3 regions of the Clostridium sp. CS1-1 genome follow, and region 3 is predicted to be linked to each of the others. Evidence: predicted binding sites of a transcription regulator. Region 3 holds the regulator's gene; each other region holds the start of a gene.
The links. The regulator Rex, encoded in region 3, represses fermentation and respiration genes when NADH is low (regulators of the CRP and FNR family bind a similar motif). The targets are predictions, from matches to a motif close to ATTGTTAANNNNTTAACAAT.
Positions count from the first base shown of each region.

Region 1: a site for Rex is predicted at 1,871-1,890, ahead of AC0N0V_RS17310 (DUF47 domain-containing protein). Genes of this name have one in related genera too.
Region 2: a site for Rex is predicted at 1,500-1,519, ahead of adhE (bifunctional acetaldehyde-CoA/alcohol dehydrogenase). Genes of this name have one in related genera too.

Region 1 is NZ_CM148680.1:3,678,952-3,682,171, reverse strand. Features, by position in the region: gene pstA (phosphate ABC transporter permease PstA) at 1-42, shown strand, start outside; gene pstB (phosphate ABC transporter ATP-binding protein PstB) at 55-804, shown strand; gene phoU (phosphate signaling complex protein PhoU) at 984-1,640, shown strand; gene AC0N0V_RS17310 (DUF47 domain-containing protein) at 2,077-2,700, shown strand; gene AC0N0V_RS17305 (inorganic phosphate transporter) at 2,693-3,220, shown strand, end outside.
Region 2 is NZ_CM148680.1:4,928,228-4,931,447, reverse strand. Features, by position in the region: gene adhE (bifunctional acetaldehyde-CoA/alcohol dehydrogenase) at 1-1,354, opposite strand, end outside; gene AC0N0V_RS23360 (RidA family protein) at 2,448-2,825, opposite strand; gene AC0N0V_RS23355 (hypothetical protein) at 2,939-3,220, opposite strand, start outside.
Region 3 is NZ_CM148680.1:4,585,937-4,589,156, forward strand. Features, by position in the region: gene gltA (NADPH-dependent glutamate synthase) at 1-250, opposite strand, end outside; gene AC0N0V_RS21755 (sulfide/dihydroorotate dehydrogenase-like FAD/NAD-binding protein) at 250-1,140, opposite strand; gene AC0N0V_RS21760 (redox-sensing transcriptional repressor Rex) at 1,407-2,039, opposite strand; gene abc-f (ribosomal protection-like ABC-F family protein) at 2,406-3,220, shown strand, end outside.

The sequences.
Region 1 (3,220 bases), 910 kb from region 3:
TTAGGCAAAAAAATATATGAATCTTATACAGGTAAGAAGTAAGGAGGATACTAAATGGGTATAATACAAACTAAGAACCTCGATTTGTATTACGGAACCACACAAGCTTTAAAGCAAATAAACTTGGATATACAAAAGAATGCAGTTACGGCATTAATAGGGCCTTCTGGTTGCGGTAAGTCTACTTTTTTAAGAACCTTAAACAGAATGAATGACTTAATTGAAGGTGTTAAAATAGAAGGTGAGGTTCTGTTTGAAGGTAAAAATATTTATCATGATTATGATGAAATAGAACTTAGAAAAAGAGTAGGAATGGTGTTTCAAAAACCTAACCCGTTTCCGATGTCTATATACGATAACATAGCCTATGGACCAAGAATACATGGTATAAAAGATAAGAATAAGCTAGATGAGTTGGTAGAGAATAGTTTAAGAGGGGCTGCTCTTTGGGATGAAGTAAAGGATAGATTAAATAAGAATGCATTAGGAATGTCTGGTGGCCAGCAGCAAAGATTATGTATTGCAAGAACTCTTGCAGTAGAACCAGAGGTATTACTTATGGATGAACCAACTTCAGCACTAGACCCTATATCTACTTTAAAGGTAGAAGAGTTAATGGATGAGCTTAAGAAAAAATATACAATAGTGATAGTTACTCATAACATGCAGCAGGCTGGTAGAATATCAGATCATACGGCTTTCTTTTTAACAGGAGAAGTAGTTGAGTTTGAAAAAACTGAAAGCATTTTTTACAAGCCGAAGGATAAAAGAACAGAAGATTACATTACAGGAAGATTTGGATAAGGTTTTTGAATTGTAATTTGATTATAAGACTCCTACTCAATGATAGTAGGAGTCTTATAAATAAGCATAAAGGCTTTTTATATAGTAATATAAAGTAAATCACTAGTGAACATATTCTAAAATAGTTGAAAATGTGTAATAATAATGAAAAGAGCAATTATTTAAGAGAGGTGAGTATAATGTCAAGAACCGGATTTGATTCTGCTTTAGAGGAACTTCATAATGATTTGTTAAGAATGGGAAGTATAGTGGAAAAGCAAATTCATCAGTGCATAGAAGCTTTAGTTAAACAGGATGAGGCTTTAGCAGAACAGATAATAAAAAACGATGATTTGGTTGATAAGCTTCAAAGAGAAATAGAGGATAAATGTATTAAATTGATAGCTAAGGAACAACCTCTTGCTATAGATTTAAGAACTATAATTACTACTTCAAAATTAGTCACTGATTTAGAGAGAATGGCAGACTATGCAGTGGATATAGCTAAAATAACAATAAGATTAAAAAATGAAAAGTATATAAAAGAATTAATTGATATTCCTAAGATGGCTGAAATAGTAAAAGTTATGATAAGAAAAGCATTGGATGCCCATGTAGCAGGAGATGTAGAGGGAGCTTATGCAGCTTGCAAGATGGATGATGAAGTAGACCATTTATATAGAAATATATTTACAGAAATGTTAACCTTAATGTCTAAAGGACAAGAAAATGTTCCGCAGATAACTCAATTACTATTTGTTTCTAAATACCTTGAGAGAGTAGGAGACCATGTAACTAATATTTGCGAATGGACTGTGTACTTAGTGACTGGAGAACAAATAGATTTAAATGAATAAATGAATTTACTGTAATCATCAAAATAAATAGGTATTTTCAAATATCTTACATCATTTAATAAACCCTGTGCTTTTTTAAAGGTGCAGGGTTAAGTTTTTTTCTTTATTATTTCTTTTGATTTCTAGTATTTTAATATACTAAAGAATAAGAGATGGTATCTGAAATTGCATACAATGTTTGGAACGCAATATTAAATTATATTAAAAATAATAAAAAATATATTTATTTTATTGTAAATATTTTAATGATATTAGGTGGTAAAAAACAAAAAAATTCATTTAAAGGGGAATATACGACAAAAAAGTCTAACGAAAAACCTGTTGACAAACGTTTTCATATGAGAGAAGTGTTAATTAAATGTTTTATTTTTATTAAATTTATGTTATACTTTATAAGGTCGAAAATGAATACTTTCAAATTATCAGGAGGGATAAAATGTTTAGCTTGACTCCAAAAGAAGACAAATTTTTTGAACTTTTTATTGAAACTGCAAATATTGCCTATAAGGCTTCAAATCTGCTAGTAGAGTTTCTAAAAGACCTTGACAATGCAGAGGAAAATTTAAAAAAGATTAAAGAGGTGGAACACGAAGGCGATAAAAAACAGCATGAAATACTTGAACAGCTGAATAAAACTTTTATAACACCATTTGACAGAGAAGATATTTATATGATAGCAAAGGATACAGATGATATTATTGATTACATAGAGTCTACGGCAAGTAGATTTGTAATGCTTAATGTAAATCACTGCACAGAAGAGGCTGAGATGTTAAGCAGAATGATCGTAAAATGCTGTGAGGAAATCATTACTCTTATGCAGGAATTAAAGAACATGAAGACAAGTAAAGAACTATCAAAGAAGATAATTGAAGTTAATAGAATAGAAGAGGAAGGCGACAAAGTTTCAAGAAACGCCATTAAAGATATTTTCAGAGGTAATATGGAAGTTATTGAAATCATAAAGTGGAGAGAGATTTATCAATATCTTGAGGATACACTAGATGCTTGTGAAGACTTAGCAAATGTTATTGAAGGAGTAGTAATGAAAAATGCTTAGTGGTACTATTGCTTTAACAGTTGCTATAGTTATTATTGCTCTGATATTTGATGTAATTAATGGTTTTCATGATAGTGCTAACGCCATAGCATGCTCTGTATCTACGAGGGTTCTAACTTTAAAACAAGCAGTAATCATGTCAGCAACTCTGAACTTCGTAGGTGCTTTTATGAACGTAAAGGTTGCAAAGACAATTGGAAGTGGTATCGTAAATCCAAGTAGCATAACTCAACAGGTTATAATCGCAGCATTAGTTGGAGCTATTGTGTGGAATCTAATAACTTGGTATTTTGGAATTCCAAGTAGTTCATCACATGCCCTTATAGGGGGATTAGTTGGATCAGCAATGATGTATCAAAAATCCTTTGTTATAGTTAATTGGGCTAGTCTTTTCTCAAAGGTTATACTATGGCTCATATTATCACCGGTAATAGGATTTTTTATAGGTTTTATACTTATGAATATTATAAACATGATATTAAGTAAGACAAGACCTGCAACAGTGACTAAAGTGTTCTCA
Region 2 (3,220 bases), 340 kb from region 3:
ACCAAAGCATATTTTCTCTCCTTTCAGCAACACTTTTAATGTTTAATAGATGTTTAGGGCCAACGTTCTCAGATACGGAATTACCGCCCCATGATCCACAACCAAGTGTTAGAGAAGGGGCTAGTTTAAAGTTATACAAATCTCCTATAGCACCTTGAGCTGAAGGCATATTTATTATTGTTCTACCTGTTTTCATGGCAATGCTAAATTTTTCAATTTTATCCTTAGCCTTCATTGTATCAGCATATAATACTGAAGTATGTCCAAATCCACCTAGTTCAACGAGCCTTTCAGCTTTTTTTAGTGCATCTTCAAAGTTTGATGCTCTATACATACCTAAAACTGGTGATAACTTTTCGTGTGAGAATGGCTCTTCAAGTTCAACCGATTCGATTTCTCCAATAAGAACCTTAGCTGTTTCGGAGACCTTAACCCCAGCCATTTCAGCGATTTTGTAAGCTGATTGACCAACTATTTTTGCATTTAAAGACCCATTTACTAATATTACTTTTCTAACCTTATCTATTTCTTCTTTATTAAGAATATAAGCACCTCTTTCTGCAAACTCTTTTCTAACTTCGTCATATACTGAGTCCAAAGCTATAACTGATTGTTCAGAAGCACATATAACACCATTATCAAAAGTTTTAGAAAGAAGTATTGAGTTAACAGCCATTTTAATATGAGCAGTCTCGTCTATTATAGCTGGAGTATTACCAGCACCAACACCTATTGCTGGTTTACCTGATGAGTAAGCAGCCTTAACCATTCCTGGGCCGCCTGTTGCAAGAGTGATGTCAGCTTGACTCATTACAACCTGTGAAAGTTCAACTGATGGTTCATCTATCCAAGCTATTATTCCTTCTGGAGCACCAGCCTTAACTGCCGCATCAAGGATTAATTTAGCCGCAGCTATAGTTGAGTTTTTTGCTCTTGGATGAGGTGAAAAAATTATAGCATTTCTGGTTTTCAAAGCTATTAATGCTTTGAAAATTGCAGTTGAAGTTGGATTAGTAGTTGGAACTACTGCTGCAATAACTCCAATTGGTTCTGCAATTTTCTTCATTCCAAAAGCACCATCTTCTTCTATAATCCCACATGTTTTTTCATCTTTATACTTATTATATATATATTCAGAAGCAAAGTGATTTTTGATAACCTTATCTTCAATTATTCCCATTCCTGATTCTTGAACAGCCATTTTGGCAAGCTTGATTCTTGCATTATTTGCAGCTAAAGCAGCTTGTCTAAAGATCTCATCAACTTGTTCCTGGTTATAAGTAGCAAATATTTTTTGGGCATATCTTACCTCTTCTAATTTTTTCATTAATTGTTCAACATTTGTTACCTTCATTTTAAAACACCCCTTTTTAAGTTTTCAGTAATAATATCTATTTGAGTTCCAATTTAATCTTTAGTCGTTTTAATATGATGAGATAAATTATTTAATTTAATATTTAATTCCTGTACTCACCTTATGCTATTATTATGCGCTATTGTTTGTTAAATGTCAATCAATAAATGGATAAATTTTGAGTTTTTTTTAGAAATAAGTGTATAAACGTTTTCATAAATCTTAATGTTGAGATAAGGATTTGACTTTTAGGTTGTTAGTTCCTTGTATAAAAAACATAAAGGAAGTTTCGATTGACAATACAAGTATTAGAGCACATTGAATAGTTAATATCATTATAAGAAAATTAGATTTTTTAAGTTTGTATATTGAAAGTATAGCTGTTTGTATTAGGAGTAATGAGGAGTTAAATAGTAAATAATTGGTGTTAAATAATTAACTAAGATGCAAAATTATAGATATATATGTTTACAAAAACTACTTTAATATTAATTTTTTGTTATTTGCTAAACTTATAAAGTGATAAAAATGGAGTAGATATCAGTAAGGGGACCGAATTCTACTCCACTTTACCAAGAACTGATCTCTAAGTTTTATCATTAAGCAAATACTTAGGATCTTCACAAATGGTTTGGAAAAATGACTCTTTATTACTATGAAAGGGGTCAGTAATAAAGAGAGGCTAAAAATGAATTTATTTATGTACTTTCGAAATTATATAAAGCAAGTTATGTGCCAATACATAAGCTTAAGAATTAAATTTACTTTAATAGATACAAAACCGTTAAATATAAGGCTTTTAAGGGCTTTTAGGTATTAATGAGGTACTGATATCATTTTGATTAAGATTATAAAATATTGATTAAACATAGAATGTTTATCAAATTGATAAGTGGATTTTCTTAAAATTTAATTAATTGTTGAGATGAGATATTCACAGGGATTGCGATACTTATCATAATGATAATCAATTATCATTATGATAAGTTGCTAAAGAACGACAGGTGTAGAAAGTACTAAAAGGATAAGTCATTTTTGAAAACTAAAAACGAGCGAACAATAGAGTTCACTCGTTTCAATTAGATCTTAATTATTAAACTAAAGCAATTACTTCTATTTCTACTAAGGCATCCTTTGGAAGTTTTACTTCCACACAAGATCTCGCTGGTAATTGAGCTTGAAAATATTTAGCGTAAACTTCGTTTACTGCAGCAAAGTCGCTCATGTTTTTTACGAATACAGTTGTTTTTATTACTTTTTCAAAGCTTGTACCAGCTTCATCTAATATTGCCTTAACATTCTCTAGTGATCTTTCAGTAGCCTTTGTTATATTCTCAGAAACTAATTCACCAGTTACAGGATCAAGTGGAATTTGACCTGATGTAAATAGTAGATTTCCTACCTTAACAGCTTGAGAATAAGGACCTACAGCTGTAGGTGCTTTTGTTGTGCTTATTAATTGCTTTTCCATAATGTAAAATCCTCCTGTTATTTTAATAAATTATTGATATATTTAATTCACAGAATTATTATAGTAATTCTGTGTAATTATTAAGTTTGTTTGATTTATAAAGATTACGCTTATTATACACCTTTACCAAAAGTACAATTGGAAAAACTGCATTCTTCGCAGTCCATACATAGTCCACCATGACCATAGGATGCCAAGTCGTATTTATTTAACTTTTCTCCAGCAAGTAAAAACATTGAACCAGGGAGAACTGGAGTACCATAAGTAACAATCTCTGCACCGGAGTTTTTTATAGCTGTAGGAGTAACATCATCCTCTTCTATTACATGACCTTTTCTAAAGGCTACACCTTTTTTCTTACTAGGTATAATTTGAGTTATATCATGACATAACAT
Region 3 (3,220 bases):
GAAGTGCACTAGATTTTGCTATAACTTTTGCTGCTTCTTCGAAATTTCCTTCCTTAACCCTTTGTATAAATTCTGGTATATATATACTTACAGGGCAATCTCCTACACACTTAGGATTTTTGCAATTTAAGCATCTAGCAGCTTCCTGCATAGCTTCTTCTTTTGTGTAGCCCAAGCAAACTTCTTCAAAGTTAGTAGCTCTTACCTTTGCATCTTGTTCTTGTATTGGCGTTCTCTTCATTCTATCCATTACTTGTCACCTCCGCAATCGCAACCTTCTCTGTCGTGAGTTGTTCCTTCTTCTTTTCTTAAAAGTTTTCTTCCTTCTTCAGTTTTATACATAGCTTGTCTTCTCATGGATTCATCAAAATTTACTAAGTGTCCATCAAATTCTGGACCATCTACACATGCAAATTTAACTTCTCCACCTACAGTTACTCTACAAGCTCCACACATACCTGTGCCATCTACCATTATTGGATTTAAGCTTACTATAGTATGTATTCCATATTCTTTTGTAAGTTTAGCTACAAATTTCATCATGATCATAGGTCCTATAGCAATAACTTCATCATATTTCTTGCCTTCATTGTCTATAAGTTCCTTTAATAAATTTGTAACTAGTCCTTTATATCCATAACTTCCATCATCTGTTGCAACATATAAGTTGCCGCAGACTGCTTTCATTTCTTCTTCAAGTAGTACATATTCTTTTGATTTAGCTCCAACTATAACATCTACAGATACACCATGCTCATGAAGCCATTTAACTTGTGGATATACTGGTGCTGCACCAACTCCACCTGCTATGAATATCATCTTCTTGTTCTTTAATTCTTCTAAATCTTCATGTACAAATTCTGAAGGTTGTCCAAGTGGTCCTACAAAGTCTGCAAATGTGTCGCCTACTTCATATTTTGCCATCTTTTGTGTCGAACCTCCAAGTGTTTGATATACAATAGTTACTGAACCTCTTTCTGCGTCATAATCACAGATTGTAAGAGGTACTCTTTCCCCTTTTTCATCAGTTTTCACTATAACAAATTGTCCTGGTAAACAAGACTTAGCAACTCTTTTAGCTTCTATATCCATTAAAAAGATATTAGGAGCGAGCTCTCTCTTACTTAAAATTTTATACATTTTACTTTATCCCCCCGTATGTTTGTTAATGCATAATCACTCTTCAACCCTATCCTAATTATACCACAATAAAATAAAAATTGAATAACTAATCAGCATATTATATAAATTTTTAATAATATACAATAATTAATAAATAACACAGCTTAAAATGTATAATTAAATCAGTAAGTAATAGTTGTAGTTTGACATATACTTACAAAAAATAAATAAAAATGATTGAAGCATTACACTTCAATCATTTTTATTTATCCTATACTTTTTATTTATTCTATACCATTTAGTAGGCATATTAATGTTAATAGGCTGTCACTTAGATGAACATTTTCCACTTTTACATCATCAGGAACTACCAGATCCACTGGAGCAAAGTTCCATATACCTTTGATCCCATTATTTACAAAAGTATCACAAATCTTTTGTGCATTTGTACTTGGAACACATATTATACCAATATCTGCTGGACGTTCTTTTAGATAGTCTCCTAAATAATCTATATCTTTTATTTCTATATCTCTTATTCTAAGTCCTATAAGCTTTGGATTTATATCAAATATAGCTTGTAAACTAAATCCTAACTTTTCAAACTTTGTATAATTTGCAATAGCCTGACCTAAATTTCCTCCTCCGACTATTACTGTTTTATATTCTTTTGTCAATCCTAAGATATTACTTATTTGATTATAAAGATCTCCTACATTATATCCATAGCCTTGTTGGCCAAAATCTCCAAAGCAGTTTAGATCTTGTCTTATTTGTGATGCTGTAAATCCTATTTTTTCACTCAATTCCTTAGAAGATATTCTATCTACGTCATTTTTCATTAAGTCTCCTAAATATCTATGATACTTAGGTAATCTTTTTATAACAGCCATTGAAATATTTTTTTTCTTATCCATACCGCACCTCTTATTAATATATTAATATGTTATCATTGCACTTCAATAAATTTATTTGTTTATATTTTATCACTTTATAACATTCTTGTCTCACTTTTTATAGTATTATTTAATTATATAATATGTCAATAACATATTTTTTATTATTCTTTATATTTTCATATAGTTAAAAGCTTATTCCATAATTTTCATTCAACTTTTAACATTATTTAGCTAACTTTTGTAACTTTTTGTTTTACATGATTCGTGAAATTTATATCAATTGCTTTCTCCATACTTCTTGGTTTTAACTATAAATTATTAAATTTTACTACAAAAAATTCTTTTTACATAGTAAAATATTAATGATTAAGGAAGGTGAAACTCATGATAATTTTAAGTTGTAAAGATGTTAAAAAGAGCTATGGAATAGATGTAATACTGGAAGATGTAACCTTTAACATAAATGAAGGAGAAAAAGTAGGATTAATAGGTCCAAATGGTGCAGGAAAATCCACTCTTTTTAAAATTATTACCCGTCAATTAGACTATGATAGCGGTGATTTATTTATAGATAAAAACAAAACCTTGGGGTATTTAGCCCAGCATTTATCCCTCGATTTCTCTAACACCATATATGATGAACTGCTTACTGTCTTTGAGGATTTATTAAACTTAGAAAGTAAATTAAATAAATTAGAGCAATTAATGAACGAACCCTATAATCCAGAAAAAGAAGAATATCACAACAAGGTAATCAAGGACTATACTGCTTTTTCTGAACTCTATACAAATAGAGGCGGATATACTTATAAAGCTGAAATCAGCAGGGTACTAAAGGGACTTGGATTTACAGAAGATGATTATAATAAACCAATAGATATATTAAGTGGTGGTCAAAAAACTAGAGTTGCATTATGTAAGCTTCTTTTAACTAAACCAGATATTCTTCTTCTGGATGAGCCTACAAACCATTTAGACTTAGATGCAATTGAATGGCTTGAAGAATATCTAAAGACTTATAAAGGTTCAATTATTATCATCTCTCACGATAGATATTTTTTAGATGCAATTACTAATAAAACAATTGAACTTATAAATGGTCATATAAACTGTTATAATGGCAACTATACTGCCCACTTAGACTTAAAGCAAAAAAATTACGAAATACAACTAAAAGCTTTTAATATACAACAGGCAGA